One region of the Allobosea sp. genome, then DNA from elsewhere that is predicted to be linked to it. Evidence: predicted binding sites of a transcription regulator. Region 1 holds the regulator's gene; each other region holds the start of a gene.

Region 1 (10,221 bases):
GCTGCCGCGACCTGAGTCATGGGTTCCGGGCACACGCCTTGCGGGTGCGCCCGGAAACCGATCAGCCCTTCAAAACCTCGACCAAGGTCTTTCCAAGGCGCGCCGGCGAGGGCGAGACCCTGATGCCGGCAGCTTCCAGGGCGGCGATCTTGTCCTCGGCGCCGCCCTTGCCGCCCGAGATGATCGCGCCCGCATGGCCCATGCGGCGGCCCGGAGGGGCCGTGCGCCCGGCGATGAAGCCGACCATCGGCTTCCTGCGGCCGCGCCTGGCCTCGTCCTTGATGAACTGCGCCGCGTCCTCCTCGCCCGAGCCGCCGATCTCGCCGATCATCACGATCGACTCGGTCTTGTCGTCGGCCAGGAACATCTCGAGCATGTCGACGAACTCGGTGCCCTTGACCGGGTCGCCGCCGATGCCGACGGCCGTTGACTGGCCGAGCCCCTCGCGGGTGGTCTGGAACACCGCCTCATAGGTCAGCGTGCCCGAGCGCGAGACGATGCCGACCGAGCCGGGCTTGAAGATGTTGGCCGGCATGATGCCGATCTTCGACTGGCCGGCGGTGACGGCGCCGGGGCAGTTCGGCCCGATCAGCCGCGACTTGGAGCCCGACAGCGAGCGCTTGACCTTGACCATGTCGAGCACCGGGATGCCCTCGGTGATGCAGATGATCAGCGGGATCTCGGCATCGATCGCCTCGCAGATCGCGTCCGCCGCGCCTGGAGGCGGGACATAGACGACCGAAGCGTCGGCGCCGGTCCTGGCCTTGGCCTCGGCGACGGTGTCGAAGACGGGCAGGCCGAGATGGAGCGAGCCGCCCTTCCCCGGCGAGGTGCCGCCGACCATCTGCGTGCCATAGGCGATCGCCTGCTCGGAGTGGAAGGTGCCGTTCTTGCCGGTGAAGCCCTGGCAGATGACCTTGGTGTTCTTGTCGATCAGGATGGACATGTCTCTTCCTCAAGCCTTCTTGACCGCGGCGACGATCTTCTGCGCGGCGTCGTCGAGATCGTCGGCAGGGATGACGTTGAGGCCGGATTCGCGGATGATGGTCTTGCCTTCCTCGACATTCGTGCCCTCGAGGCGCACCACAAGCGGAACCTGCAAGCCGACCGCCTTCACCGCGGCGATGACGCCGCGCGCGATGACGTCGCACTTCATGATGCCGCCGAAGATGTTGACCAGGATGCCCTTCACCTTCGGGTCGGCGGTGATGATCTTGAACGCCGCCGTCACCTTTTCCTCGGTCGCGCCGCCGCCGACATCGAGGAAGTTCGCCGGGCTTTCGCCGTAGAGCTGGATGATGTCGAGCGTCGCCATGGCAAGGCCCGCGCCGTTGACCATGCAGCCGATCGTGCCGTCGAGCGCGATATAGGCGAGGTCGTATTTCGACGCCTCGATCTCCTTGGCGTCCTCCTCGGTCTCGTCGCGCAGCACGACGATGTCCGGATGGCGGTAGAGCGCGTTGGTGTCGAAGTTCACCTTGGCGTCGAGGCACTTGATCTGACCCTGCTTGGTCACGATCAGCGGGTTGATCTCGAGCATCGCCATGTCCTTGGCGACGAAGGCGTTGTAGATCTGGGTCAGCACCGCGCCGGCCTGCTTGGCGAGGTCGCCGGTCAGCCCCAGCGCCTTGGCGACGGTGCGGCCGTGATGGGGCATGATGCCGGTCGCCGGATCGACCGAGAAGGTCAGGATCTTCTCAGGGCTGTCGTGGGCGACGGCCTCGATGTCCATGCCGCCCTCGGTCGAGACGACGAAGGCGATGCGCGAGGTCTCGCGGTCGACCAGCGCCGAGAGGTAGAACTCCTTCTCGATGTCCGAGCCGTCCTCGATATAGAGGCGGTTGACCTGCTTGCCGGCGGGGCCGGTCTGCGCGGTGACGAGGGTGTTGCCGAGCATCTCCCTGGCGAAGGCTTCCACCTCCGCGACCGATTTGGCGAGGCGCACGCCGCCCTTGGCGTCGGCCGGCAGTTCCTTGAACTTGCCCTTGCCGCGCCCGCCGGCGTGGATCTGCGACTTCACCACATAGAGCGGGCCCGGCAGCTTGCCGGCGGCCTCGACCGCCTCCGCCACCGACAAAGCGGGGAAACCGGCCGAGATGGGCGCGCCGAACTCCTTGAGGATGGCCTTGCCCTGGTATTCGTGGATGTTCATGCAGTTGTTCCTTTGCCTGGGATTAGCAGGGCGAAAAGCGACGCTTGATCAAGGCACCGGCGTGACGGGTCACGGCGGCGGAGACATCGATATTCTCTTGTTCGAGCACGACCATGACGAGCGAGCCCGACTTGCCCGTCAGAATGCGCAAATGGCGCTTGCCTGCAACCGCTGCTTTCCGCTGATCCGTGAAGACCAGCCGGAAGGTGGTGGGTTCCGCCCCCTGCTCGACCCGATCGAACCTGATCCCGTCGAACGCAGGATCCTTGCCGACCCAGCAAAGCCTCGCCACATCGGCCAGTTGACCGGCGAGCTGCCGGATATCCGTCGCGACATATTCCGCGGCGATGGTCTGCCGGACGGGAGCCGCCTGCGCGGCCGAAGCCGCGAGGGCGGTTCCGGCCAGCAACAGGCCGGCGAGCCGCTGCCCGGTCGACATGCAGGCTCACGCCAGAGACGCGTCGATGCTCTTGCAGGCGTCGATCAGCCCCTGCACGGACGCCACCGACTTCGCCAGCATCTCCTTCTCGGCGCCGTTGAGGCGAATCCGGACGACGCGCTCGATGCCCTTGGCGCCGATCACCACCGGCACGCCGACGAACATGTCCTTGACGCCGTACTGGCCCTTCAGCGCGGCGGCGGCCGGCAGCACGCGCTTCTGGTCCTTGAGATAGCTCTCGGCCATCGCGATCGCGGAAGCCGCCGGCGCATAGAAGGCCGAGCCGGTCTTGAGCAGGTTGACGATCTCGCCGCCGCCCTTGCGGGTGCGCTCGACGATGGCGTCGAGGCGCTCCTGCGTCGTCCACTTCATCTTGACGAGGTCCGGCAGCGGGATGCCGGCGACGCCCGAATAGCGCACCAGCGGCACCATGTCGTCGCCGTGGCCGCCGAGCACGAAGGCCGAGACGTCCTTGACCGAGACCTGGAATTCCTCCGCGAGGAAGTAGCGGAAGCGGGCTGAATCGAGCACGCCGGCCATGCCGCAGATCATGTTCGGCTTGAGGCCGGAAAACTTCTGCAGCGCCCAGACCATGGCATCGAGCGGGTTGGTGATGCAGATCACGAAGGCTTTCGGGGCATATTGCTTGATGCCCTCGCCGACCGACTTCATCACCTTGAGGTTGATGCCGATCAGGTCGTCGCGGCTCATGCCGGGCTTGCGCGGCACGCCGGCGGTGACGATGATCACGTCGGCGCCCTTGATGTCCTCATAGGAGTTCGTGCCCTTGTAGCCGGCGTCGAAGCCGTCGACCGGCGAGGATTCGGCGATGTCCAGCCCCTTGCCCTGCGGAACGCCCTCGGCGATGTCGAACAGGACGACGTCGCCCAGTTCCTTGAGGCCGGCGAGGTGGGCGAGCGTGCCACCGATCTGACCGGAGCCGATGAGGGCGATCTTCTTACGGGCCATGGCCTAGTCCTTTTGTCCTGGCGCTGCGAAAAGCCGACTCTCGTCCAAGAGTTAGAGCAGGATCGGGAGAAGCCGTTTCCCGGTTTTTCCCGATCCTGCTCCAGCCGGCCAAACCGTGCGTTCCTTTGGCCCAAAGCGGGCTTTTGCCGCAACCCTCGCCGCAAAAGCGGCTTTTCTCGGGCGCCCGCGTGAGGGTCATGCAGGCCCCTGGCGCGGGCTCTGGTTTTTCAATGACTTGCACGCGAGCGCTCGAAATGCGACCGCCCCGAGGCCAGGAATCCGGTTTGTTACAATTTACGTTTTCTGTAATTAGTAACCTGATTTTTCACACGATCCCGCTGCCGAGCACCCGCAGGATCACCCGGATCAGGGTGGAGAGCCTGGTATCGACCGAAGCCTGCGGCACATCGGCTTCCAGCGCCAGCGAGGCCGGGTGGATGAAGCGGTTCGTCGCGTCGATGACGAAGGCGATGGCCCTGTCGCGGTCGCGCGGCTCGAATACGCCTGTGGCGATCCCCTCGTCGATCACGCGCTCGAACAGGGCGCGGACACGGGCGCGGTTGCGCCGGCTGATGGCATGGCGCCGGGCGACCGCCAGCGACAGCGCGGCGAAGAGATGCGGCTCCTCGCCGAGGAGATCGCGATTGGCCTTGGCGAGGCCGAGGATCAGGCGCTCGAGCTTGTCGTCGGCGGGGTCCGGCCCGTCGGCGATGTCGGCGAGGTTGCGCTCCGTCGCCTTGAGCCAGAGATCGACGACGGCGTCGATCAGCGCCACGCGCGAGGGGAAATAGCGGTAGACATTGGCATGGGTCATGCCCGCCTCCTCCGCCACGGCGACGACCGTGAAGCGCTTCAGCCCGAACCGGCGCAGATGCTCGGAGGCCACCGTGAGGATACGGGTCTCGCTCGGTTCGCGCGGTGGCATGTTCAGCCGCCCTCCCGCTCTGGCGCCGCTACCTTCGTCACGTCTCCACCAGCCCGGTCGTATCCCCGCTCGCCGCCGAATCCGGGCGGCCATGGGGCAGGCTGAGATAATCGCCGGAGCGCATCTCGATCAGCCGCGAGACGGTGCGGTCGAACTCGAAGGCCTCGCGGCCCTGCCGCGCCTTATAGAGTTCGTGCGGCTCGGCCGCCGCCGAGGCGACGAGCTTAACATGGTGCTCGTAGAGCGTGTCGATCAGGATGATGAAGCGCTTGGCCTCGTTGCGCCGGTCGTAATCGAGAACGGGTATGTCGTCGAGCACGAGCGTGTGGAAGCGCTGCGCCAGCGCGATGTAGTCGGAGGCGCCATAGGCCTCGGCGCAGAGATCCGCGAAGCTCGCCCGCGCCACGCCGCCCGCCGCCTGCGGCACGACGAGGTCGTGGCCCTGCACGGAAAGCACCGTGCGCTGCCCCCGCTCCACACCGGACAGGGCCTTGAACGCCTGATCGAGCGCGGCCTTCGCCTTCGCGTCGGCGGGCACGTGATAGACCGGCGCGCCGCCGAGCTTCTCCAGCCTGAAATCGGTGCGCGCATCGAGCTTGAGCACCTCGACCCGGGTCTGGAGCAGCGCGATGAAGGGGGTAAACAGCGCCCGGTTGAGCCCGCCCTCATAGAGCCGCGACGGCTCGACATTGGAGGTCGCGACCACCACGACGCCGGCCGAAAACAGCGCCGTGAACAGCCGCCCCAGGATCATCGCATCGGCGATGTCGGTCACGGTGAACTCGTCGAAGCAGAGCAGATAGGCTTCCCCGGCGAGATCGGCGGCGACGGGGGCGATCGGGTCGGCGTCCTTGACCTCGCCCGTCCTGATCTTCTGCCGGTAGGCGTTGATGCGGGCGTGGACGTCGGCGAGGAATTCGTGGAAATGCACGCGGCGCTTGCGCTTCACCGGCGCGGCCTCGAAGAACATGTCCATCAGCATGGTCTTGCCGCGGCCGACCGAGCCCCAGACATAAAGCCCCTTCGGCGCCTCGCTCGTCTCGGGCCTGCGGCCGAAGAGCCAGCCGAGCGCGCTGCCCTTGCGGGCGAGGCGGCGGGCGGCGAGCGTCGCGGTCAGGGCTTCGAGCTTCTTCACCACCGCGACCTGCGCGGGATCGCGCTCGATGGCGCCCGCCTCGACCAGGGCGGCATAGCGGTCGGTGATCGAGGCTGACATGAGGCGGGCGCAGGCGATCCGGATGAGACCGGACCGGGTTACGGCAGCCCCGCCCTCATCGCAAGCCCCGGCGCCGGCGCGACGATCTTGCCCTCGTCCATGAAGATGACCGCGCTCGCGGCCGCACGGACGAAATCGAGCGCGTCGGTGACGACGATCATGGTCATGCCGCCGGCGGCGAGGCCGCGCATCACCTCGAGCACCGCGCCGGCCTCATCGGGCTCCAGCCCCGCCGTCGGCGCGTCGAACAGCATCAGCCCAGGCCTCACCGCCAGTGCGCGCGCGATGGCGACGCACTGGCGCTCAGCGCCCGAGAGCTCGGCCGGATAGGCATCGCGCCTGTCGGCGAGGCCGACGCGCTCCAGCGCCGCCATCGCCGCGGCGACGAGCTGCCGGCGCGGCCGCTTCAGCCCGGAGAGCGGCCCTTCGATGATCTGCTGCAACGCCGTCATCGCCTCGGGCAGGTCGGCGCGCTCGCCGATCAGCGGCGCGACCGGCCCGCCATCCAGCCGGATCGTCCCCCGGTCGATCGTCTCGAGCCCGCCGACGCAGCGCAGCAGGGTCGATTTGCCGGCACCCGGCGGCCCGATCACGCACAGGACCGTGCCGGCCCCGACCGAGAGCGAGACGTCGTCCAGCGCCCTCACCCCGCCGAAGGATTTCTCGACATGGGCGAGCGTGACGCTCACGCCATCGGCCTCTGTGCCCTGCGCCGCATCCATGTGGCCCGTCCCGCCCCCTGCCCCAGGGGCTGTTGACACTTGCCCCACCTTCGTCATTCCGGGGCTTCGCGTAAGCGAAGAACCCGGAACCCACGACCGGGTGAAACATTCTATGCCTCGTTTCGGGTGGCTCGCCCAGCCGTCGGTTCCGGTTTCGCGCCAAGGCGCGCCCCGGAATGACAGTCGTCGTTGCAGCCAGCATCCTGTGACCCGGGGAAACCTCACCCTGCCCCGCGCGTTGTCGCCGAGGAGGAAGCGCCATGCTCACCATTCTTCCCGCACCCGATCATGTCGCCGCCTATCGCCTGTCGCAGACGCTGACGGCCGAGGACCTCGACGCGGTGATGGCCGATATCGAGGCCAGGCTTTCCCGCCACGAGAAGCTCGGCATCCTGGCCGACCTGACCGACTTCACCGACATGACGCTCGCCGCCGCCTGGAAGGATGCCCGCTACGGCATCAGCAAGCTGTGGGAGCTCAACCGCTTCCCGCGCGAGGCGGTGATCACCGACAAGGGCTGGCTCACCAGCTTCGTCGAGCTGCTCTCCCCGGCGATCCCCTTCGTCACGGTGCGCGCCTTCAAGCCCGAGGACTACGGCAAGGCGCTGGCCTGGGCCGGCGACATCGAGGGCGGCCCGAACGCCTGAGCGCACCCTTCAGCCGCGCGCGAAGGTCTCGTCGAAGGCATAGCCGGCCCCGCGCACGGTGCGCAGCGGGTCCTTGGCGTCGCCGGGCGTGATCGCCTTGCGCAGCCGCCCGACATGGACGTCGACGGTGCGCTCGTCGATATAGACGTCGCGGCCCCAGACCGCGTCGAGGAGCTGCGCGCGCGAATAGACGCGGCCGGGCGCCTGCATCAGGAATTCGAGCAGGCGGAACTCGGTCGGCCCGAGATGGAGCTCGCTGCCCGCCCGCCGCACGCGCCGCGTCGTGCGGTCGAGCTCGAGGTCGCCGGCGGTCAGGAGGCCGGCGACATGGCCGGGCTTGGCGCGGCGCAGCAGCGCCTGGATGCGCGCGATCAGCTCCGGCAGCGAGAACGGCTTCACGACATAGTCGTCGGCGCCGGTGGCGAGCCCGCGCACCCGCTCGGTCTCCTCGCCGCGCGCCGTCAGCATGATGATCGGCACGCGCTCGGTGCCGCGCCGCGCGCGCAGCCGCCGGCAGAGCTCGATGCCGGAGAGCCCCGGCAGCATCCAGTCGAGCAGGATGAGATCGGGCGTGTGGTCGCGCAGATGCAGCTCCGCCTCGTCGCCACGCGCGACGCTGTCGACCTCGAAGCCCTCGGCCTCGAGGTTGTAGCGCAGCAGCAGGGTCAGCGGCTCCTCGTCCTCGACGATCAGGATGCGTGCGGCCATGCTAGCCTTACCCTCACTTCCCCGTAACCGCTTCGACCGCGATATTGGTCGTATCGAGCTTCGGCCGGTTGCCGTCGAGGGAATCGCCGGTGACGAGGTAATGGATCGTCTCGGCGATGTTGGTGGTGTGGTCGCCGATGCGCTCGAGGTTCTTGGCGCAGAACAAGAGATGCGTACAGAAGGTGATGTTGCGCGGGTCCTCCATCATATAGGTCAGGAGTTCGCGGAACAGCGAGGTGTAGAGCGCGTCGATCTCGTCGTCGCGGCGCCAGACGTCGAGCGCCTTCTGCTCGTTGGTCGCGGCATAGGCGTCGAGCACGTCCTTGAGCTGCGCCTGCACCAGGCGGCTGATATGCTCCAGCCCGACGACGGCGCGATGCGGCGGCTGGAACTGGCCGGCGATGGCGACGGCGCGCTTGGCGATGTTCTTGGCGAGATCGCCGACGCGCTCGATGTCGGAAGCGAGCCTTATCGCCGAGATCAGCTCGCGCAGGTCCTGCGCCAGCGGCTGGCGGCGCGCGATGGTGAGCACCGCCTTCTCCTCGACCTCGCGCTGGAGGTTGTCGAGGCGCTGGTCGGCGGCGATGATCTTCTGGGCGAGCGCGGTGTCGCCGCGCAGCAGCGCGACGGTCGAATCGCCCAGCATGCGCTCGGCCATGCCGCCCATCTCGGCGAGGCTGCGGCGGATGCCCTCGAGATCGGCGTCGTAGGAGCGGACGATGTGCTCGGTCATGGTGCTGTCCTCTGGTGCATCGGCCCGAAAAGTGGTGGGCGGTTTTCGGAAAAGCCGATGCAAAAATAAGTATCGCTCAGCCGAACCGGCCGGTGACGTAGTCCTGCGTCTGCTTCTTGGCCGGGTTCATGAAGATGGTGTTGGTCGGCGCGAATTCGATCACCTCGCCGAGATACATGAACGCGGTGTACTGCGAGATGCGCGCCGCCTGCTGCATGTTGTGCGTCACGATCGCGATGGTGAAGTCGCTCCTGAGCTGCTCCAGCAGATCCTCGATCTTGCCGGTCGAGATCGGGTCGAGCGCCGAGGTCGGTTCGTCGAACAGGATCACCTCCGGCTTCTGGGCGATGGTGCGCGCGATGCATAAGCGCTGCTGCTGGCCGCCGGAGAGGCCCATGCCGGAGCTCCTGAGCTTGTCCTTGACCTCGTCCCAGAGCGCGGCGCGGCGCAGCGCGCCCTCGACGCGGTCGTCGAGCTCGGATTTCGGCGGCTTCTCGTAGAGGCGGATGCCGAAGGCGACGTTGTCGTAGATCGACATCGGGAAGGGCGTCGGCTTCTGGAAGACCATGCCGACGCGCGAGCGCAGCTCGTTCACGTCGATGTCGTTGGAGATGACGTTGCGGCCGTCGAGCATGACCTCGCCGGTCGCCCGCTGCTCCGGATAGAGCGAGTAGATCCGGTTGAAGATGCGCAGCAGGGTCGACTTGCCGCAGCCGGAGGGGCCGATCAGCGCCGTGGCATGGCGGTCGCGGAAGTCGAGATTGACGTTCTTCAGCGCCTTGTGCTCGCCATAGTAGAAATCGAGGTTCCGGACCGCGATCCGGACGGGCGCTTCGGCATCGAGCGTCTGCGGGGAGGTTTCAAGGGTCGAGAGCATCGACATTAAGTCCTCAGGGTCGCGGGCGACCGGGTTGGTTTTCAAGCCCTACTTGCCACCGGCGACGATGCGCCGGGCGACGAGCGAGAGCACGAGGATCGAGACCGTGATGATCAGCGAGCCCGCCCAGGCGAGCTGTTGCCAGTTCTCGTAAGGGGCGGAGGCGAACTGGTAGATCGTCACCGGCAGGTTCGAGACGCCGCCGACGAGCGAGGGCGAGAACCAGAAATTGTTGTTGAGCGCGGTGAAGAGGAGCGGCGCCGTCTCGCCGGCGATGCGGGCGAGCGCGAGCAGGATGCCGGTGACCATCCCGGCCTTGGCGGCCCGCCAGGTCACGCTGGTGATCACCACGGAAGGCGGGGCGCCGAGCGCAGCGCAGGCCTCGCGCAAGGGGCCGGGAACGAGGTTCAGCATATCCTCGGTGGTGCGCACGATCACGGGGATCGCGATGATGCCGAGCGCGACGCCGCCCGCCCAGCCGGAATAGCCGCGGAAGGGCTCGACCAGGATGACGTAGACGAACAGGCCGATCAGGATCGACGGCGCCGAGAGCAGGATGTCGTTGATGAAGCGGATCAGGTTCGCGAGCTGCGAGCCGCGCCCGTACTCGGCGAGCCAGGTCCCGGCCAGCACGCCGATCGGGGTCGCGATCGCGATGCCGAGGAAGGTCAGCACGAAGGAGCCGACGATGGCGTTGGCAAGCCCGCCGCCCTCGGTGCCGGGGCCGGGCGTGATCGCGGTGAAGGTCGTGAGCGAAAGTCCGCCGATACCCTTCACGAAAAGCATGCCGAGGATCCAGAACAGCACGAAGACGGCAATGAGGGTGAAGCCGG
Region 2 (10,221 bases), 1.9 Mb from region 1:
AAACCCCCCAGGTCGCCCAGGCGTCGATGCTGCCGGCGCCGAAGGCCGCGCCCGCATCGACCGGGTTCAGGAAAGCGAGCTTGACGTCGCTCTCCTTGAGCCCCGCCTTGGCCAGCTCGCCGATCACGAGATAATGCGAGACGCTGCCGCGCGTCGTCGGCGAGATCGTCTTGCCGGCGAGATCGGCGACGCTTCCCGCCTTGCTGCCCTTGGGCACATAGAGCCGCGTGCCGCGCCCGCCATTGCTCCAGGCCGCCACGACCTTGATCTTCGAGCCGCCGGCGATGGCGCTGACGGTCGGTGAATCACTGGCCGCGCCGATATCGATGGCGCCGGCCTTCAGCGCCTCGTGCAATTGCACTGCGGCGGGGTAGACCGACCATTCGATCTTGTAGGGCACGTCGTCGAGCAGGCCCGCGGCCTTGAAACGGCTGTGGTTCTGGCCGACCTGGTCGCCGATCCTGAGCGTGACCTTGCCGAGCTCGGGGCCGGCGGCGCGGACGACATGGGGAGCGGTGACGAGACCGGCTCCCAGGCCGGCCGAGAAGAGGCGACGGGTGAGCGTCATCGAAGAATCCTTCGCTGTTCAAGGGCTGGAGTCAGCGCGCCGTGCCGGGATGGGCGTGGATCGGATCGACCCAGTAGACGTCCTCGGGCTTCTCGACCGGGTCGACATCGGTGATGTTGACGACCACGGCCTCGTTGTCGGAGCGCACGAGAACGCATTCGAGAATCTCCGCCGGATCGGCATTGATTTCCTGATGCGGGACGAAAGGAGGCACGTAGATGAAGTCGCCCGGGCCGGCCTCGGCGACGAATTCGAGCCTGTCGCCCCAGCGCAGGCGAGCCCGGCCACGCACGACATAGATCACGCTCTCGAGCGCGCCGTGATGGTGCACGCCGGTCTTGGCATCGGGCTGGATCGAGACCGTACCGGCCCAGATCTTCTGCGCGCCGACGCGGGCATGGTTGATCGCCGCCTGCCGGAACATGCCCGGCGTCTGTGCCGTGTTGGAATCGAGCCTGTCGCCGGCGATGACGCGTACGCCGTCATGTTTCCAGCGGTCCCGGCCGTCCGCGCCCGTCTCGGCGGAGCCGTGACCGTGATCGTGATGATGATGGTCGCCGCACATCTCTTCGCTCCAAATATCGATGCCATGACGATAGCATTACGATCAGATATTGCGAACGGGGAGGCGGTTTGTATCGTCGGGCGGCAGGCAAATTATGATTTTGGGTCGTAACGAATACTTTGTTCTGCGATACCGATTGGGAGATAAAATCTTTTTCTCTCTCCGCCGCCGCCCCGAGCATGACCGTCTCCGCTCATGCTCGCTCGTCCTCGGCAGCGTCCTGAAATCGAGACGATGTATCTCGCGACACCCCGAAAAACGAAAAGCCCGCCTCCAATCGATCGTATCTTTAAAAGATCATTTCGTTTGACTAAACGAACGATTTTGCCGAATTCTCAGGGCAGGCAGGCGCCTCGCCGACAGCAGCGGAGGCGTTTCGGCGTCTCAAGGCAAGGAACGGCAGGCAAGGAACGGCCGATGGCAGATCTTCGCATCACGGGCTTCTCGGGAAATCCGGCCCGCCCCTCCCGCACACGCGCTCTGGTGACGACCGTAGCGGAGACCGCCGCGGCGCGGCTCGGCGGCGAGGCCGCGATCCACGATCTCGTCGATCTTAGTCCCTCGCTCGGCACCGCGCGCCGGCTCAGCGAGCTCGACCCGCAGGCGAGGGGAATCGTCGAGGCGATCCTCGCTGCCGACGTCCTCGTCGTCGCCAGCCCGACCTACAAGGGCAGCTATTCCGGCCTGTTCAAGCATCTCTTCGACCTGATCGACCCGCTCGCCCTGGCCGGCAAGCCCGTGATCCTGGCCGCGACCGGCGGCGGCGACCGGCACGCGCTGGTCGTCGAGCATCAGCTGCGGCCGCTTTTCGGCTTCTTCGCCGTCCACAGCGCGCCGACCGCCCTCTACGCCGCCGAGCGCGACATCGAGGACGGTCGCGTCACATCGCAGGCGCTGCTCGCCCGGATTCGCCAGAGCGTGGACGAGGTCGGACGGCTGCTGCCGCAGGCCCGGCGGGTGCCGGCCCTGCTCGCCGCCGAATGACCCCGAATCGCCCATCCCCGCTACAGGAGCTTCGACCATGAGCATCGAATTCATCGGCTTTGTCGGCAATCATCCGGCCTCGGAGACCGTGGCGCGCAGCGGCCCCGTCATCGACCTCACCTATGTCGAGACTCTCGCCAAGGCGCAGGAACAGGGCGGCTTCGACCGCGTGCTCTTCGCCTTCCACGCGACATCGCCGGAGAGCATCCTGATCGCGCAGCATGCGGCCTCCGTGACGCGGCGGCTGAAACTGATGATCGCGCATCGTCCCGGTTTCACCGCGCCGACCGTCGCGGCCCGCCAGCTCGCGACGCTGGACCACATCAGCGGCGGGCGCGTCGGCGTCCACATCATCACCGGCGGCGACGACGCCGAGCTCGCGCAGGATGGCGACGCCCTGACCAAGGACGAGCGCTACGCGCGCACGAGCGAATATCTCGACATCGTCCGCAAGGAATGGTCGAGCGCCGAACCCTTCGACTATGACGGCGCTTATTATCGGGTCCGCCGCGGTTTCTCCGAAGTGAAGCCGCTCAAGGCGCCGATCCCGGTCTATTTCGGGGGGGCTTCCGACGCGGCGATCGCGGTCGCGGGCCGCCATGCCGACATCTACGCGCTCTGGGGCGAGACGCACGACCAGGTCCGCGAGCTGATCGCCCGCGTGCGCGCCGCCGCCCAGACGCACGGGCGCCAGCCGCGCTTCTCGCTCTCGCTGCGGCCGATCCTGGCCGATACCGAGGAAGCGGCCTGGGCCAAGGCCGACCGCATCCTCGAAACCGCCAAGGCCCGCATCGCCCTGAGCGGCTTCGCCCGCACGGCGCAGGGACCGGCGAACGAGGGTTCGCGCCGCCTGCTGGAGGCCGCCGCGAAAGGCCCGCGGCTCGACAAGCGGCTCTGGACGGGGCTCGCGGCGCTGACCGGCGCCAAGGGCAATTCCACCTCGCTCGTCGGCACGCCCGACCAGGTCGCCGAAGCCATCATCGACTATTACGATCTCGGCGTGACCAGCATCCTGATCCGCGGCTTCGACCCGATCGCCGACGCCGTTCAATACGGCGGCGAACTGATCCCGCGCGTGAGGCAGCTGGTCGCCGCCAGGGGCGTCGACCGAGCTGCATAGTCCGGTCGGCTGCGTCTGCTTCCAGGCGAGGGCGCTTCGGCGCCGAAGGAAGAGTCGCAGGGACCGCGACGCGTTCCATTCGATGGGGCGCTCAGCCCTCCGGTGTCGATGCCGACGAGCGGCGGGCCGTCACGGCGAGCGCCAGCAGGCTGAAGATGGTGAACAGGACCTGGGCTCCCGCCTGTGCCGTATTGGTCGTCGCGTCGTATTGCGGCGCGACCTCGACCAGATCACCGCCGACATAGTCGATCCCTCCCAGCCCGCGCAGGAGCATCAGCGCCTGGAGGGAGGTCAGGCCGCCGATTTCGGGCGTGCCCGTCCCCGGCGCGAATGCCGGGTCCAGGCTGTCGATGTCGAAGGTCAGGTAGGTCGGACCGCCGCCGGCCACGCGGCGCGCCTCGGCGATGACCGCCTCGACGCCCATGCGGGCGAATTCGTCGGCATGGATCACCGTCATCCCGGAATCACGGGAGAATTCCCAGAGATATTCCGCCCCGCCGCGAATGCCGATCTGGATGATGCGGCGCGGATCGAGCACGCCATCCAGCACCGCCTGCCGGAACGGGCCGCCATGATGGAACCGGGAGCCCTCGTAAGGACCGCTGGTGTCGCAATGCGCGTCGATATGGATCATGCCGACGGGTCGCTTCTCGCCGACCGCGCGAAGGATCGACTGCGAGATCGAATGATCGCCGCCCACCGAAAGCGGGGTGACCCCGCCGGGTCGTGGATATCGCCGCCGCCGGCCTCGCCGTATTTGGCGCGCAGCCGTTCCAGCTCGCTCGACCGGTTCACCGCGGAGATTCATCCGGCGATGCTGACGGCCGATCTCGACGAAAAGCTCGCGCTGATGCGGGCGACGGTCTTGCCGAGCCCGATCAGGATCGATTCGGCCGTCAGGAATTCGGCCACGACGCTCCATTCGATCATTCCGTCGCGAAACGCCAGAATGATGAAAATCAAAAAGGATATGACCAGTATTCCAGAAATATACCGACCATAATGCTTGCGCCGGACGCGCCGGAGCCCGTCCGCAGACGAAAAATCCTCAACGATTTCTTTCGTCGCCGGTTCCATTGTCGCCGTTGCTTTTACCTGTCTTCGAGCCGCTACGGGCAGGGGAATGCTGAAGCGGTTTGGGGCCGCGATAAAGAGCGGCCGCCAAATGTTTACATTCGGCATATCGAATTGATCTGCCGGCCCGGTCCAGCACCGCGGATCAACAAGCATTCCTCGCCCGCTGGTGGTGCGGCGTCGAGCATGACGGGCAGCATCCTGGTGTCTGCGGCCTGTCTGGGTTGGGCTCTTGGTGTGTCGGACGGCAATAGCGCCTCGGGAACGCTGGTCCCGCCGTTCGGGCTCGCCCCCGACGCCGGCTGACCTTGCGGATCGACGAGAAGCCCGCGCTCCCACCGCTGCGGTTCCGCTCCTGTTTGCCGGCAGGCTGCCTCGTCTCTGCCAGCTTCGATGCGCCGGTGCTCGCGGTCCTGCGCACCGGCACGACGCTGAAGATCCAAGCGACGGCAGGCGGCGGTGTGCCCACCCCATTCTCAATTCCACTGCAGGGATTCGCAGCGGCACTCGATCGGGGTCGCAGTCCTTTCACGCTGAGGGTGAGCTTCTCGAACCACTCCGCCGAAGCCGTCACGACGCTGTCATCTCGACCCGATAGCGCTCCTTCCCGTGCACGGTCCATGGCGGCGGTGGCCAAGCCCAGCCGGCGTCGTGGCCATGGGAAACGACGGCTTCGAGAAACTTTCATGTTGCGGATCGAAAACCTGACCAAGCGTTTCGGCGACAGGAACGCCGTCGACGATGTCTCCCTGTCCATTCCCGCCGGTGAGATGGTCGGCGTCATCGGCCGCTCCGGAGCCGGCAAATCGACGCTGCTGCGCATGCTGAACCGCCTTGCGGAGCCCAGCAACGGCCGCATCTTCTGCGAGGATCGCGACATCACGGCGCTGAAGGGCACCGCGCTTCGGCGCTGGCGCCGCGACACCGCGATGATCTTCCAGCAGTTCAACCTCGTCGGTCGCCTCGACGTCATGACCAACGTGCTGCTCGGTCGGCTCAACCATCGCGCGGCGGCGCTGACGCTGGTGAAGAGCTTCGCAGAGGACGACAAGATCCGTGCCATCGCCGAGCTCGAACGGCTCGACATGGGCCATCTGCTCGCACAGCGCGCCGAGACCCTTTCGGGCGGCCAGCAGCAGCGCGTCGCCATCGCCCGCGCCCTGGTGCAGGAACCGCACATCATCCTGGCCGACGAGCCGATCGCCTCGCTCGACCCGCGCAACACCCAAATCGTGATGGATGCGCTGTTCCGGATCAACCGCGAGCACGGCATCACCGTGGTCTGCAACCTGCACGACCTCGATATCGCGGCGAAATATTGCGACCGGCTGGTCGGCATGGCCGCCGGCAGGGTCGTCTTCGACGACGTGCCGCAAGCGCTGACCCGCGAGGTCGCTGCCGGGCTCTACGGCATCGAAGCCAGGGATGCCGGCGCCGAGGCGCTCGACGCACTCGACGCCATCGCCACCGCCGAAGCGAAGCGCACCAGGCAGAAGATCGCCTGAGCCGCCCCATCGACCACGCGCAAGTAGACTTTATCACCCAAAGGAGCAGACCCAATGCTGACCCGTCGCCATGCCCTCAAGCTCACCGCTGCCGGCTTCGCGCTCATCGCGACCCCGGCCTTCGCCCAGGACTGGAAGGCGAAGTATCCCGAGCTCGTCTTCGCCATCATCCCATCGGAGAACGCCTCGGGCGTCGTCGAGCGCTACACTCCCTTCGTGAACTATCTCGCCAAGGAGCTCGGCACCAAGGTGACGCTGCGCATCGCCAACGACTACGCCGCCATCATCGAGGGCCAGCGCGCCGGCAACATCCACATCGCCTCCTATGGCCCAGCCTCCTTCGCCCGCGCCCGGATGACCGGTGCCAGGACAGACGCCTTCGCCATCGAGACCAATCTCGACGGTACCAAGGGCTATTATTCAGTCTTCTACGTGAAGAAGGATTCGCCCTATCGGACGATCGAGGACCTCAAGGGCAGGAATCTCGGCCTCGTCGACCCGAACTCCACCTCGGGCAACAACGTGCCGCGCTTCGCGCTGAACGGCATGAAGATCGAGCCGGAAACCTTCTTCGGCAAGGTCGTCTACACCGGCAGCCACGAGAACGCGATCATCGCCCTGCAGCAGGGGACGGTCGACGTCGCCGCCAACTGGTGGAACGACGAGCAGGAATCGAACCTCCAGCGCATGGCCCGCAAGAGCATGGCCAAGGCCGAGGATTTCCGGATCATCTACAAGTCCGAGCAGATCGTGAACTCGCCGATCGCCTATCTCACGGACCTGCCGGACGATCTCAAGGCCAGCATCCGCGACGCGGTGCTCAACCTCGCCAGCAAGGACAAGGCGGCCTTCGACAAGATCTACGAAGGCAAGGCCGGCCCGCTCGTCGCCGTCGACAACAAGGCCTATGATCCGATCATCGAACTCAACCGGTTCGTCGACGACCTGCGCAAGAAGAAGTCGTCGTAAGACGCACGCCTGGCCGCGACCGGAACCCATCTCCTGCATCGAAGTCGGTTGTTGCCGACTTCGACACTCTGAATGCTGATCTCGGGCAAGCCCGAGATCAGTGAGGGGGGCAGGGGTGAGGTGTCGGCCGTTGGACCGGTTGGCTCGGGCCTCGCCAACGCAGCGGCCACCTCCCGGCATTTCCGGTTAGCGGCCTACCTCTTACCCTGCCTTCTCCCTGTGGGAGAGGGTTCCCCGCGCCCCTGTCGGCAAGGGACCACACGGTTCATGACCCTCGCGATCGACCGCAACGACCCCGTCATCCGGGTCCATGCCGAGGCCTACCGGCAGGCTTCGTCCGTCAAGCGCCGGCAGACCCTGATCGGCGTCGCCGTGTTCATCGCCTGCGTGCTGCTTTCGGCCCGTGGCGCTGAAGTCGATCTCGCCAGATTCGCCGAGAACATCGGCCGCTTCCCCAAATACATCCACGAGACGCTGCCGACGCTCAGGCTCGCCAGCCTCGGCGCAGACCTTTCCGAATGGTATTGGGGCCTGAAGGGCTGGCTCAAGCTGCTCTGGCAGACCGTTCTCATCGCCTATGTCGGCACGGTGCTCGGGACCGCCGGCGCCGTCCTGCTCTGCTTTTCGGCCGCCGCCAATCTCGGCCGCTCCGCCTGGCTGCGCTTCGTCACGCGCCGCTTTTTCGAGTTCTGCCGCACTGTCCCCGAGATCGTCTTCGCACTGATCTTCGTCATCGCTTTCGGGTTGGGACCGCTGCCCGGCGTGCTCGCGATCGCGATCCACACCACGGGAGCGCTGGGCAAGCTCTTCTCCGAAGTGGTCGAGAACATCGATTTGAAGCCGGTCGACGGCGTCACCGCCACCGGTGCCGGGTGGTGGCAGGTCGTGCGCTTCGCGGTCGTGCCGCAGGTGCTCTCGAACTTCGCGAGCTATGCGCTGCTGCGCTTCGAGATCAATGTCCGCGGCGCCTCGATCATGGGCTTCGTCGGCGCCGGCGGCATCGGCCAGGACCTGATCGAGGCGATCCGCAAGTTCTACTTCACCGATGTCAGCGCCATCCTGCTGCTGATCATCGTCGCCGTGATGCTGATCGACTACGGCACGGAGCGGCTGCGCCATGCCCTCCTCAGCCTGGAGCATCGCAGATGAGCCTTACCCTCTCGATCGCCGAACGCGCCGACATCCTGCGCCGCCACGAGGCCGCTATCCGCGGCTCGCTCAAGGCCAGGCTCACGACGATCGCCACCGTTGCCGCGCTGCTCGGCCTCTTCGTCTACGGGCTGACGACGCTCGAAACCTCGCTCTGGAAGATCGTCTCCGGGGTCGGCAATCTCGGCAGCTTCGTCGTGCTGATGCTGCCGCCCGATCCCGGCTCCTGGGCGCGCGCCGTCATCTTCGCGAAGGCGCTCATCGAGACCGTCGCCATCGCCTTCCTCGGCACCGTGCTGGCGGCGGCGCTCGCCTTGCCCTTCGGTTTCCTCGCGGCGCGCAACGTCGTCGCCAACCGCATCGTCCATTTCCTCGCCCGCCGCTCGCTCGACACGGTGCGCGGCGTCGATGCCCTGATCTGGGCGCTGATCTGGGTGAATGTCGTGGGCCTGGGCCCATTCGCCGGCATGCTCGCCATCATGACCAGCGATCTGGGCGCCTTCGGCAAGCTCTATTCGGAAGCGATCGAGGCCGCCGACCGCAGGGCCGTCGAGGGCGTCGCCTCGGTCGGCGGCGGCAAGGCGCACGAGATCCGCTTCGGCCTCATGCCGCAGGTGCTGCCGGTGATCGCGAGCCAGGTGCTCTACTTCATCGAATCGAACACCCGCTCCTCGACCATCATCGGCATCGTCGGCGCAGGCGGCATCGGCCTCTATCTCGCGGAGTCGATCCGCACGCTGGAATGGCGGCAGGTCTCCTTCCTGATCCTGCTGATCCTCGCCGCCGTCTCGGCCATCGACTTCCTGTCGGGCAAGCTGCGCTTCGCCGTCATCGGCAAGCGGGCGGTGTAGGCTCAGCCATCATGGGCTGGCCCGGGATGGGCGGGGGAGGGGGAATCCCCGAAAGGCTCGATCACCATCTCCATGCGCGCGCCGGCGAAGACGCTCGAAACCAGGTGGATCGGCGTCAGGTCCGGCAGCGCATCAATGGCGGACGAGACCATCACCGCCGATGCCGGCGCGATTTCCAGCAAGCCCGCCTCGCGCTCATCGGCGAGCCGCGCCGTCAGCCGCGTCGACAGGCGCACGTAATCCGCGATGCCATAGTGCTTGAAGGCGGCGGTGATCGAGCCCTCCGCATCGCGATAGGCCCTGTCGAAAGCCGGGAAGCGCTCGACCGGGAGCCAATGCGTGCTTGTACCCATCGGCACGCCATCGGCCAGGCTCACGCCCCGCACACGCCAGAGCGGCGCCCCGGCCTTCAGGCCGAGCGCCGCGCAGGCCGACGCCTCGCCCCGGATCGTCTTAGCGCAGAGCATGCGGCTCGTGCCGACGATACCGAGCTTGCCCATATTGCTGCGCATGCTGACGCGCCGGCCGATCGGGTAGGGCACGCGCGGGGTGCCGACCTGCGTGCCGCGCCCGCGCGACACCGTCACCAGCCCGAGATCGGCAAGGTGCCGGAACGCCTGCCGCACCGTATGGCGATGCACGCCGTAACGATCGGCCAGCGCGGTCGAGGCCGGCAGCGTATCGCCCGGCCGATAATCCTCGCGCTCGATCGCAGCCATCAGGTCGTCGGCGATGCGCCGCCAGACCGGGCCGCCCTCGCCGTCGAGGACCGGGGCTTGCGCCGTGCCGTCCGTCATCAAAAGGTCATCCGAAAAGTATAGACATTCACCATCATCAGGGACATTATAGTCTAGACATTTGTGGCTGACCAGCGAGCCGGCGGATGAACCCGAAAACACCCCGACAACAATGGATGGCGACCCTGGCGCGCGCCACCCGCGACGAGATCGCGAGCCTTCTCGGCGTCCTCCCCGAGCATGAGGTGCTGAAGGCGCCCGAGACCGGCACCGTGATGGTGGAAGGCCGGGCCGGCGGCGCCGGGCGGCGCTTCAATCTCGGCGAGGCGACGGTGACGCGCTGCGTCGTGCGCCTTCCGAGCGGCCGCATGGGCTTCTCCTATGCGCTCGGCCGCGACCACCGCAAGGCGCGGCTCGCAGCCCTGCTCGACGCCCGCCTCCAGGACGCGGCCGCCGGCGGCGAGCTCGCGCAGGGTATCGCAGCGCTGGCCGTTCGGCAGGCGGCGGCCCGCGATCTCGCCTCGCGCAAGGCGGCGGCGACCAAGGTCGATTTCTTCACGCTGGTCAGGGGCGAGTGATGACGGCGCAGGACAGGATCTCCCCCGGCTTCTCCGATCCGGTCTTCCAGTCGCAGGCCGCCTTCCGCGCCTTGCTCGCGGCGCTCTCCGAACCCGGCACGCTCCAGGCCGTCGCCGCTGA
Region 3 (10,221 bases), 1.3 Mb from region 1:
GACGCGCAGCTTGGCGTCGAGGTTGGAGAGCGGCTCGTCGAACAGGAAGACCTGCGGCTTGCGCACGATGGCGCGGCCCATGGCGACGCGCTGGCGCTGGCCGCCGGAGAGCTGGCGCGGCCGGCGGTCCAGGAAGGGCTCGATCGCCAGGATGCGGGCGGCCTCGCGCACGCGCTTGTCGATCTCGTCCTTCGGCGTGCCGCGGTTGCGCAGGCCATAGGCCATGTTGTCGTAGATGTTCATATGCGGATAGAGCGCATAGTTCTGGAACACCATCGCGATATCGCGGTCGGCCGGCTCGATCTCGTTGACGACGCGCCCGCCGATCGCGACCTCGCCGGAGGTGATCGTCTCGAGCCCGGCGACCATGCGCAGCAGCGTGGACTTGCCGCAGCCGGAGGGGCCGACGAGGACGCAGAAGCCGCCGTCGGGAATGTCGAAGGTGACGCTCTTCACGGCCTCGACCGCGCCGGCATAGACCTTCTTGACGTTGGTGAGGGTGACCTGGGCCATTCGCGAATTACTTCTCGGTTTCGACCAGGCCCTTCACGAAGAGCCTCTGCATGGCGATGACGACGAAGACGGGCGGCAGCATCGCCAGCATGGCGGTGGCCATGGCGAGCTGCCATTCCGTCAGCGCGTCGGCGGTGACGATCATCTTCTTGATGGCGATGACGATGGTCTGCATCGAGTCCTTCGTCGTCACCAAGAGCGGCCAGAGATACTGGTTCCAGCCATAGATTAACTGGATGACGAACAGCGCCGCGATCGTCGTCATCGAAAGCGGGATCAGCGTGTCCTTGAAGAACTTGAACGGGCCGGCGCCGTCGATCTTGGACGCTTCCAGCAACTCGTCGGGGATCGTCATGAAAAACTGCCGGAACAAGAGCGTGCCCGTCGCCGAGGCGATCAGCGGCACGGCCAGCCCCTGATAGGTGTCGAGCATGTTGAGGTCGGAGACGATCTTGAAGGTCGGGAAGATGCGCACCTCGACGGGAAGCATCAGCGTGACGAAGATGATCCAGAACGCCGTCATCCGGAAGGGGAAGCGGTAATAGACCACCGCATAGGCCGAAAGCACCGAGATGAAGATCTTTCCGAGCGCGATCGCCATCGCCATGATGAAGGAGTTCAGCATCATGTGGATCACCGGCTCGCGCGTCGTGCTCGAGGTGCCGACGAACAGGATGCGGTTGTAGTTCTCCAGGAAATACGGGCCGGGATAGAGCGGCATCTGGCCGTTGATCACGGTCGCGGCGTCCCAGGTCGAGGCGACGAAGGTCAGCCAGACCGGGAAGGCGACGATCAGGACGCCGATCGTCAGGATGAGATAGGCGATCGCGTCGCCCAGGCGCCGGTCCTCGACCATCAGTAGCTCACCTTGCGCTCGATGAAGCGGAACTGGATCGCGGTGAGCCCGATCACCATGATCAGCAGCAGCACCGACTGCGCCGCCGAGCCGCCGAGATCGGAGCCGCCCTTGCCGTCGGAGAAGACCTTGTAGACCAGGGTCTCGGTCGCGCCCGAGGGGCCGCCGCCGGTCACCGCGTCGATGATGCCGAAGGTGTCGAAGAAGACGTAGACGATGTTGACGACGAGCAGGAAGAAGGTCGTCGGCGAGAGCAGCGGGAAGACGATCGTCCAGAACCGGCGCATCGGCCGGGCGCCGTCGATCACCGCCGCCTCGATCACGCTTTTCGGGATCGATTGCAGCCCGGCGAGGAAGAACAGGAAATTGTAGCTGATCTGCTTCCAGGTCGCGGCCATGATGATCAGCAGCATCGCGTCGTTGCCGTTCAGCCGCGGGTTCCAGGCGATGCCGAGCCATTCGAGGCCGCGCGCCAGGATGCCGAGCGAGGGGTCGAACATGAACAGCCAGAGCACGCCGGCGATGGCCGGCGCCACCGCATAGGGCCAGATCAGCAGCGTCTTGTAGATCTCCGCTCCCCTGAGCTGCCGGTCGGCCATCACCGCAAAGAGCAGCGCGATCGACAAGGACAGCGCGCAGACGAAGGTGGAGAAGACGGCCGTGTTGATGGCGGCCCTGAGATAGCCCGGATCGGCGAGCAGCGTCTGGTAGTTCTCGAACCAGACGAACTGCGTCGAGATGCCGAAGGCGTCCTCCAGCAGGAAGCTCTGCCAGACCGCCTGGCTCGCCGGCCAGTAGAAGAACACGATGGTGATCGCCAGCTGCGGCAAGAGCAGCAGGAAGGGGATCGTCAGCCCCTTGAAATAGGCGTTCTTCTGCATCGGGAACTCTGTACGGCGCGGTCATCCCGGGCGACCGGAGGGCGACCCGGGGTCCATGCCGGAGCGGTTCGGGCATGGATCCCGGGTCTTCGCTTCGCTACGCCCGGGATGACGTAGCGCGGTAGGCGGATCGTTTCACTTCGCCGCGGTGCGCTCGAACTGGCGCAGCATCTGGTTGCCGCGCTCGACGGCTGCGTCCAGCGCCGCCTGCGGCGACTTCTGGCCGTTCAGCGCCGCCTCCAGCTCCTCCGACCAGATGTCGCGGATCTGGACGAGGCTGCCATAGCGCAGGCCCTTGGAGTTGTCGGTCGGGGCCTTGTTGGTGAGCTCGAGGATCGGGGTCTCGAGATAGGGCTTGTCCTTGTAGAAGCCCGAGGCCTTGACCTTCTCATAGGCCGCCTTGGTGATCGGCAGATAGCCGGATTCGGTGTGCAGCTTCACCTGCCGGTCGACATCGGAGAGGAAGCTGAAGAACTTGGCGACGCCCTTGTATTCCTCGGCCTTCTTGCCGCCCATCACCCACAGCGAGGCGCCGCCGATGATCGAGTTCTGCGGGGCGCCCTCCACATCCGGGTAATACGGCATCGGGGCGTTGCCCCAGTCGAACTTGGCGTTCGCCTTGACGTTGCCGAAGAAGCCCGAGGAGGTCAGGAAGATCGGGCATTCGCCCGAGGTGAAGCGGCCCTCGCCATTGTTGGTGCGGCCGGAATAGTCGTAGGTCTTGTCCTTCTGCAGCGCGACCAGATTGGTCCAGTGCTTGAGGAAGGCCGGGCTCTTGTTGAAGGTCATGACCGCGTCGAAGCCGGCCATGCCGTTGACCTGGGTCGAGAGCGGGATGTTGTGCCAGGCACCGAACTGCTCGATGTTCGCCCAGGTCGCCCAGGCGTTCGAGACGCCGCATTTGTCGAAGCCGGCGGCCTTCAGCTTCTTGGCGGCCTCGAAGGTCTCGGGCCAGGTCTTCGGCGGGTTCTCCGGGTCGAGGCCCGCCTTCCGGAAGGCGTCCTTGTTGAACCACATCACCATCGAGGAGGAGTTGAACGGCATCGAGAGCATCTCGCCCTTTGCCGTCGAGTAATAGCCGGTGATGGCGGGCAGATAGCTGTTCGGATCGAACTTCTCGCCGGCTTCGTTCATCACCTCGTGGACCGGCTTGATCGCGCCCTTGGCCGACATCATCGTGCCGGTGCCGACCTCGAAGACCTGCAGGATGTGCGGCGCCTGGCCGGCGCGGAAGGCGGCGATGCCGGCGTTCAGCGTATCGGGATAGGAGCCCTTGTAGACGGGCACGACCTTGTAGTCCTTCTGCGAGGCGTTGAAGTCCTCGGCGAGCTTGACGACGACGTCGTTGTTGGCACCGGTCAGCGCGTGCCACCACTGGATCTCGGTCTGCGCGAGGGCAGGCGTGGCGCCCGCCAGCGCGAAGGCCGCGACCGACAACAGGATGCGCGTTCTTGTGATCATGGCTCGAATCTCCCTATTCGCGGACGCCGCCGCGGTTCTTGTCGTTGGTGCGCAAGCTAGCACGAAGCGCAGACGACAATTCAATGACAAATCAATGAAGCCTGCCGCAATGCGCCTATGGTCGGGGTTCGCCGGCTTGCGCGGGCGCGCATTCCGGGTTGATCTGTGCTGCCCTTGTCCGAAACCGCCCGTGGATGCCGCGCCATGCCGAACCTCGCCCTTTCCGTGACCGCGACCCTGCCCGTGGACGCCGATGCCGCCGCGCTCGCCGGGCGCGTCTGGCGGCCCGATCTCGGCGGCCCGGCGGTGGTGACGCCGCGGGGCGGCGAGCTCGTCGACGTGACGGCGCGATTTCCCACGGCCCGCGATCTCTGCGAGGCCGCCGACCCGGCCGCCGCGCTGCGCCAGGCGCCGGGCGAGGCGATCGGCACGCTTGCCGATATCCTCGCCAACACCCCCGTCGACGGGCGCGATTCCGAGCGGCCCTGGCTGATCTCGCCGCTCGACCTCCAGGCGGTGAAGGCGGCGGGCGTCACCTTCGCCGTCTCGATGCTGGAGCGCGTCATCGAGGAGAAGGCGCGCGGCAACCCGGCGGCGGCTGCAACGATCCGAAGCGAGATCGGAAATCTCATCGGCGACGACCTTTCGAAGCTGAAGCCGGGCTCCGCCGAGGCGATGCATCTCAAGCAGGTGCTGATCGGGCAGGGCGCCTGGAGCCAGTATCTCGAGGTCGGCATCGGGCCGGATGCCGAGATCTTCACCAAGGCGCCACCGATGTCGACGGTCGGCACCGGGGCCGATGCCGGGCTGCACCCGGCCTCGCACTGGAACAATCCCGAGCCGGAGATCGTGCTGATCGTCGCCTCGACCGGCGCGATCGTCGGCGCCACGCTCGGCAACGACGTCAACCTGCGCGATGTCGAGGGCCGCTCGGCGCTGCTGCTCGGCAAGGCCAAGGACAACAACGCCGCCGCGGCAGTCGGTCCCTTCATCCGCTTCTTCGACGCCGGCTTCACCCTCGACCATATCCGCCGGACGACCGTGGCCTTGACCGTGGAGGGCGAGGACGGCTTCCGGCTGGAAGGCGCTTCCTCGATCGCCAGGATCAGCCGCGATCCGGCCGATCTCGCCCGGCAGATGATCGGCCCGCACCACCAGTATCCGGACGGGGCGGCGCTCTATCTCGGCACCATGTTCGCGCCGACCGAGGACCGCGATGCGCCCGGCGGCGGCTTCACCCACAAATACGGCGACATCGTCACCATCGCCGCGCCCGAGCTCGGCAGCCTCGTCAACCGGATGCGGCGCACCGACGAATGCGCGCCCTGGACCTACGGCGCCTCGCACCTGATGCGCCATCTGGCGAAGCGCGGCGTGCTGTGAGGGGCAGGCGCGCGGCCGTCATTCCGGGTTCGCGCCTGAAGGCGCGCCCCGGAATGACGGAGGTAGCTCCCGAAGCTGCAAACCATGCTGCTTTCGCCGAATGGAGCGACACTCCCCGATTTCGTCAGGCTGCTGGTAAGATTTTTCTGCCACACCGCAGGCTGGACCAGGAGGGTTCGGCGTGGCGATGAGCGAGACCGGGAGGCGGGGCTCCCAGCTGGGCGGCAAGGGAATCGTGGCGCGGCTGGCTGGCCGGCCTTTCGCCTGGATCGCGGCTTTCGCGGCGATGGCGGCCGTGGCGCTGACCCTGCCGCTGCGCCTGCCGCTCGGCCCCAACGCCTGGGACACGGTGGTCTATCTCGACGCCATCCAGCGCATCGGCCTGGGCCAGGTCCCGACCGTCGATTTCTTCGTGCCGATCGGCCCGCTCGGCTTCTATCTCGCCGCCGGCCTGGATGCGCTCTTCCCCGACGCGCAGCCGATGCTGCTGATCAACTGGGCGCTTCTGCCGGTCATGCTGCCGGTGCTCGCGCTGCTCGCCGGCGAGGTCTCCCGGCGCTCCCGGCCGCAGGCGCTGGCGCTCACGCTGCCCTTCCTCATGTTCGCGGCGCTGCCGGTCAATCTGCACGGGCTCTATCCGCATCCGGGCTTCGACGGCTACGGCTTCTACAACCGCCATGTCGCGCTGCTGCTCTACCTCCTGATCGCGACCCTGCTGTTCGTGCCGCGCCGGGCCTTGCGCATCGCGCTGGTGGCGGTGCTGATGCTCACGCTGTTCCTGACCAAGGTCACGGGCGCGGTTTCCGGCACGCTGCTCGTCGGCTATGCCGCGCTCGCCGGCCGGATGCGCTTCCGCGACGCGTTCGCCGCCGCCGCGATCGTGCTCCTCGCGCTCGGCCTGCTCGAGGTCGCCACAGGGCTGAGCTCAGCCTATCTCTCCGACATCCTGACGCTGCTCAGCCTCAACACCGGCACGCTGCTGCCGCGCTTCCTGACCGTGGCCTCGGTCAAGTTCAACGTGATCGGCCCCTCGCTCCTGCTCATCGTCGTGCTCGCCGTGGCGGCCTGGCGCGACGGGCTGCCGGCGACGCTTTCCGGCTGGCGGGCGCTAGCCGATCAGCCGGTCGGCTGGTTCGTCCTGGGTCTCGCCGCGCTCGCCCTGTTCGAGACGCAGAACACCGGCTCGCTCGAATTCATCGGCCTGTGGCCGATCCTGCTGCCGCTGCTGACGGGTTGGTGGCGGCGCCGCGAGGACCGGATGCGGCCGCTCGTCCTGGTGCTGGCGCTCGCGGTCGCGCTGCCGAGCGCGGTGATCTGCGTCGAGCGCGGCATGCGCGCGCTGATGGGCGCGCCGACCTATGTCGGCCTCGACCTGCCCGATCTCGGCCCGCTCGGCCGGGTCGAGATGAAGCCGGACATCGCAGCGCGCGCCGCGGCGATGCTCGACCACTACGCCACGCATCAGGAGGCCTATAGCGACCTCGTCCGGCGCGATATCCTGCCCTCCTACATCCTTTATTCGGAGATCGACTTCCAGGCGACCTGGCTGCTCGAGATCCAGCAGGCCGTCACCGCGATCCGCAACTGGGAAGCGGCCAACAAGCGCGAGCTCAACGGCTTCTTCACCTTCGATTTCGTCGATCCGCTGAACTATCTCATGGAGCGCACGCCGCCGCGCGTCGTGCCGGTCGGCGTCGATCCCGGCCGCAGCACGCCCGTGCTCGAGCCCGGCACGCTGGAGGCGCTGCGCCGGACGGATGCGATCCTGATGCCGAAATGCCCGGTGACGACGCAGCGCGAGGCGATCCGTGAGCATTTCGCCGCCGCGCTGAACGGGCGCGAGCCGGTCGCGCTCGCGCCCTGCTGGGACATGTATCTCAGGAAGTAGCCGGTCCGGATCATCCGGCGGCGGTCTGCCCGGCCTCCCAGCCGAGGATGGCGCGCTTGCGCGTCAGCCCCCAGTGATAGCCGGTCAGCGCGCCGGATTTGCCGATGACGCGGTGGCATGGCACCACGAAGGAGATCGGGTTCTTGCCGACCGCCAGGCCCACGGCGCGCGCCGCGCCGTGCTTGCCGATATGGCTTGCGACCTCGCCATAGGTGGTGGCGCGGCCGACCGGGATGCGCAGCAGCGTTTCCCAGACCCTGACCTCGAAATCGGTGCCGATCAGCACGACGCGCAGCGGCGTTTCCGGCGACCACGCCTTCGGCTCGAAGATGCGCGTGGCGTAAGCGCCCGTCAGTGCCGGGTCGTAATGATAGTCGGCATGGGGCCAGCGCCGCATCATGTCGGCCAGCGCCTCGGGCCTGCCGCCGACGACCTTGCCGCCGTCGGCGTCGGTCGAGACCCAGCCGAGGCCGGCAAGCCCCCGCCCGGTGACCACGATCAGCGCCTCGCCGAAGGGGGAAGGGTGGAAGCCGTAGGAGAGCTTCAAGCCTTCGCCGCCGGCCTTCCATTCACCGGGCGACATCGCCTCATGCGTCACGAAGAGATCGTGCAGCCGGCCGGGGCCGGAGAGACCGACCTCGAGCGCGGCGTCGAGCACGCTCGCCGAGGCGCAGAGCAGCCCCTTGGCATGGTCGAGCGTGATCGCCTGCAGGAAAGCCTTGGGGGTGAGCCCGCACCAGCGCCGGAAGAGATGGTGGACATCGCTTCCCGTCGCGCCGGCGGCCTCGGCGATCGCCTCGATCGTCGGCTGCTCGCGCCAGTTATGGCTGATGAAGGAGAGGATGCGCCGGACGGTATCGTAATCGGAGCCCGGCGCGGCGGCCGGAAAATCGGCCGCGCCGGGCATCGCCTCGGTGGCGCGCGTCAGCACCGCTTGCGAGAAGCGCGTCGGGGTCATCGCCGTTTTCATGGGAGCATGAGCGTTCATCGGGAACCTCGCATCATTTGTCATGATGCGAATCTAGGGGCCCCATCCTGCCGTTCCCACCCGAAAGCTGGCAAGGGCGGCAAGGGCTGTGTTCGGCTCAGGGCGGCCCGTAATCGGGGCCGCGGCGAGCGCTGGACAGCGCCGCGCCGAGCGCATCGGCGAAGCCCGAGCGCTCCTGCGGCGAGAGCGCGGCCGCGACCGCGACGCTCTGCCCGCGCGAGACCAGCGTGAGGCCGAGCAAACCGTAATCCTCGTCGGTCTGGCGTTCGAGCCGGGTCCAGGCCGGGTTGAAGCGCCAGACCGCCTCGCGGCCGTGATGCGAGACCTTGCGCAGCAGGATCTCGAGCGGCGTCACCACGATCCGCTCGAAGGCGCGCGCATGCCGGAAATTGAGCTGGAAGGCGATGAACAGCGCCAGGATATCGAGCCCGAAGAAGCCCGCCACCGGCCAGGCGCCGAGCAGGACGAAGGGAACCGAGGAGATCACGCTCGTGAGACACACCAGCGTCATCACGATGCGCAGGCCCCTCTGGCCGAGCGAGCGATGCGGCGTGATCGTGGCGTCGAAGACCGGCCGCTGGCAAGCGTCCACGATCTCGCTATCCGGGCTGTTGCGGGGGATCATCGGCGCATTATAACGCCGTCATGGACCAGCCGAACAAGCCCCCTCGCGCGACAGTGCCGGCAAAACGCATCACGTTGCCGCGCGCGCGGGGGCCAGCCGAGATCCGCGAGATCTTCAGCCGCTTCCGCGCGGCCAACCCCGAGCCCAGGGGCGAGCTCGAGCACATCAACGCCTTCACGCTCCTGGTCGCGGTCGTGCTCTCGGCGCAGGCGACCGATGCCGGCGTCAACAAGGCGACACGCCCGCTCTTCGCCATCGCCGACACGCCGGAGAAGATGCTGGCGCTCGGCGAGGACACCGTGCGCGACTACATCAAGACGATCGGGCTCTACCGCAACAAGGCGAAGAACGTGATCGCGCTCAGCCGGAAGCTGATCGCCGAGTTCGGCGGTGAGGTGCCTGCGACGCGCGAGGCGCTGGAGAGCCTGCCCGGCGTCGGCCGCAAGACGGCCAACGTCGTGCTCAACATCGCCTTCGGCGAGATCACCCATGCGGTCGACACCCATGTCTTCCGCGTTTCCAACCGGCTGCGCCTGGCGCCGGGCAGGAACGTGCTCGAGGTCGAGCGCGGGCTGGAGAAGGCGATTCCCGAGGAGTTCGGCCGCCACGCCCATCACTGGCTGATCCTGCACGGGCGCTACACCTGCAAGGCGCTCAAGCCCGAATGCGGCCGCTGCATCCAGAGCGATCTCTGCGATTCGCCCGACAAGCGGCTCGCATGACGCCGCCCTTCAGTAGCCCCGCGCCGGATCGACCACGTTCTGGAGCGGCTCGCCCGCTTCCAGCCGCCTGATCTGGGCGGCGACCGCGGTCGCCACCGCCTCGGGTTCCGACATCGCCGCGTTATGCGGCGTGACCGTCACGGCCGGGTGGCTCCAGAGGGTTGAATCGGGCGGCAGCGGCTCGGTCTCGAAGACGTCGAGCGTCGCGCCCTTGAGCGTTCCGGCGTCGAGCGCGGCGAGGATGTCGGCCTCGACCTGCGATCCGCCGCGCCCGGCATTGATCAGGAACGGCCCGCCGAGGCGTCCGTCCTGTGCCAGCCCGGCGATGAGCCCGGCATCGATGATGCCGCGCGTCTCCGGCGTCAGCGGCAGCAGGCTGACGAGGATGTCGGTGCGGGCGAGGAACGCCTTCAGGCCATCCTCGCCGGAGAAGGTTATGAGGCCCTCGATCGCCTTGGGCGAGCGGCTCCAGCCGGCGACGTCGAAGCCGATGACGGAAAGCTTGCGGGCGGCGTCCTGCCCGAGCTCGCCGAGCCCCATGATGCCGACGCGGACCGCGCGCGCGGCCGGCTGGTCGCGGTCGTCGGCCCAGAGCGTCTCGCGCTGCTGGCGGTCGTAGCGGCGCTGCTGGCGCAGATAGATCAGGCAGTGCAGCACGACGTATTCACTCATCCGCGTCGTCAGGTCGGGATCGACGATGCGCGCGATCGGCGCCGGCGGCAGCTTGTCGTCGGCGAAGATGAAGTCGACGCCGGCGCCCAGCGAGAAGATCGCGGCGAGGTTGGGCAGGCCGGTCAGGCTGCCGGGAGCGTGCTTCCAGCTCGCGACGTAATGCACGGCGCGGCGGTCAAAGGGCTCGCCTGGAACCACGATCGGCATATCCGGCAGCAGCGCCTGGAAACGC

The links. The regulator PhoB, encoded in region 1, activates phosphate uptake and scavenging genes when phosphate is short. The targets are predictions, from matches to a motif close to TGTCATNNANCTGTCAT.
Region 2: a site for PhoB is predicted at 4,880-4,896, ahead of phnC (phosphonate ABC transporter ATP-binding protein). Genes of this name have one in related genera too.
Region 3: a site for PhoB is predicted at 3,784-3,800, ahead of ugpB (sn-glycerol-3-phosphate ABC transporter substrate-binding protein UgpB). Genes of this name have one in related genera too.

The regions. Positions count from the first base shown of each region.
Region 1 is NZ_JAMLIX010000001.1:2,289,829-2,300,049, reverse strand. Features, by position in the region: gene sucD (succinate--CoA ligase subunit alpha) at 62-946, opposite strand; gene sucC (ADP-forming succinate--CoA ligase subunit beta) at 956-2,152, opposite strand; gene M9917_RS10570 (hypothetical protein) at 2,175-2,591, opposite strand; gene mdh (malate dehydrogenase) at 2,598-3,560, opposite strand; gene M9917_RS10560 (TetR/AcrR family transcriptional regulator) at 3,886-4,485, opposite strand; gene zapE (cell division protein ZapE) at 4,523-5,701, opposite strand; gene M9917_RS10550 (amino acid ABC transporter ATP-binding protein) at 5,740-6,423, opposite strand; gene M9917_RS10545 (SpoIIAA family protein) at 6,684-7,070, shown strand; gene phoB (phosphate regulon transcriptional regulator PhoB) at 7,080-7,778, opposite strand; gene phoU (phosphate signaling complex protein PhoU) at 7,792-8,511, opposite strand; gene pstB (phosphate ABC transporter ATP-binding protein PstB) at 8,588-9,394, opposite strand; gene pstA (phosphate ABC transporter permease PstA) at 9,437-10,221, opposite strand, start outside.
Region 2 is NZ_JAMLIX010000001.1:398,389-408,609, reverse strand. Features, by position in the region: gene M9917_RS01810 (ABC transporter substrate-binding protein) at 1-568, opposite strand, end outside; gene M9917_RS01805 (cupin domain-containing protein) at 600-1,133, opposite strand; gene msuE (FMN reductase) at 1,551-2,117, shown strand; gene M9917_RS01795 (LLM class flavin-dependent oxidoreductase) at 2,155-3,237, shown strand; partial or broken gene M9917_RS01790 (arginase family protein) at 3,329-3,955, opposite strand; gene M9917_RS01785 (hypothetical protein) at 3,964-4,617, shown strand; partial or broken gene M9917_RS01780 (invasion associated locus B family protein) at 4,620-4,766, shown strand; gene phnC (phosphonate ABC transporter ATP-binding protein) at 4,998-5,816, shown strand; gene phnD (phosphonate ABC transporter substrate-binding protein) at 5,871-6,785, shown strand; gene phnE (phosphonate ABC transporter, permease protein PhnE) at 7,053-7,934, shown strand; gene phnE (phosphonate ABC transporter, permease protein PhnE) at 7,931-8,785, shown strand; gene phnF (phosphonate metabolism transcriptional regulator PhnF) at 8,788-9,582, opposite strand; gene phnG (phosphonate C-P lyase system protein PhnG) at 9,669-10,100, shown strand; gene phnH (phosphonate C-P lyase system protein PhnH) at 10,100-10,221, shown strand, end outside.
Region 3 is NZ_JAMLIX010000001.1:986,587-996,807, reverse strand. Features, by position in the region: gene M9917_RS04685 (sn-glycerol-3-phosphate import ATP-binding protein UgpC) at 1-513, opposite strand, end outside; gene ugpE (sn-glycerol-3-phosphate ABC transporter permease UgpE) at 521-1,369, opposite strand; gene ugpA (sn-glycerol-3-phosphate ABC transporter permease UgpA) at 1,369-2,250, opposite strand; gene ugpB (sn-glycerol-3-phosphate ABC transporter substrate-binding protein UgpB) at 2,386-3,711, opposite strand; gene M9917_RS04665 (fumarylacetoacetate hydrolase family protein) at 3,916-5,094, shown strand; gene M9917_RS04660 (hypothetical protein) at 5,276-6,982, shown strand; gene M9917_RS04655 (methylated-DNA--[protein]-cysteine S-methyltransferase) at 6,993-7,889, opposite strand; gene M9917_RS04650 (DUF2244 domain-containing protein) at 8,068-8,562, opposite strand; gene nth (endonuclease III) at 8,616-9,317, shown strand; gene M9917_RS04640 (2-hydroxyacid dehydrogenase) at 9,327-10,221, opposite strand, start outside.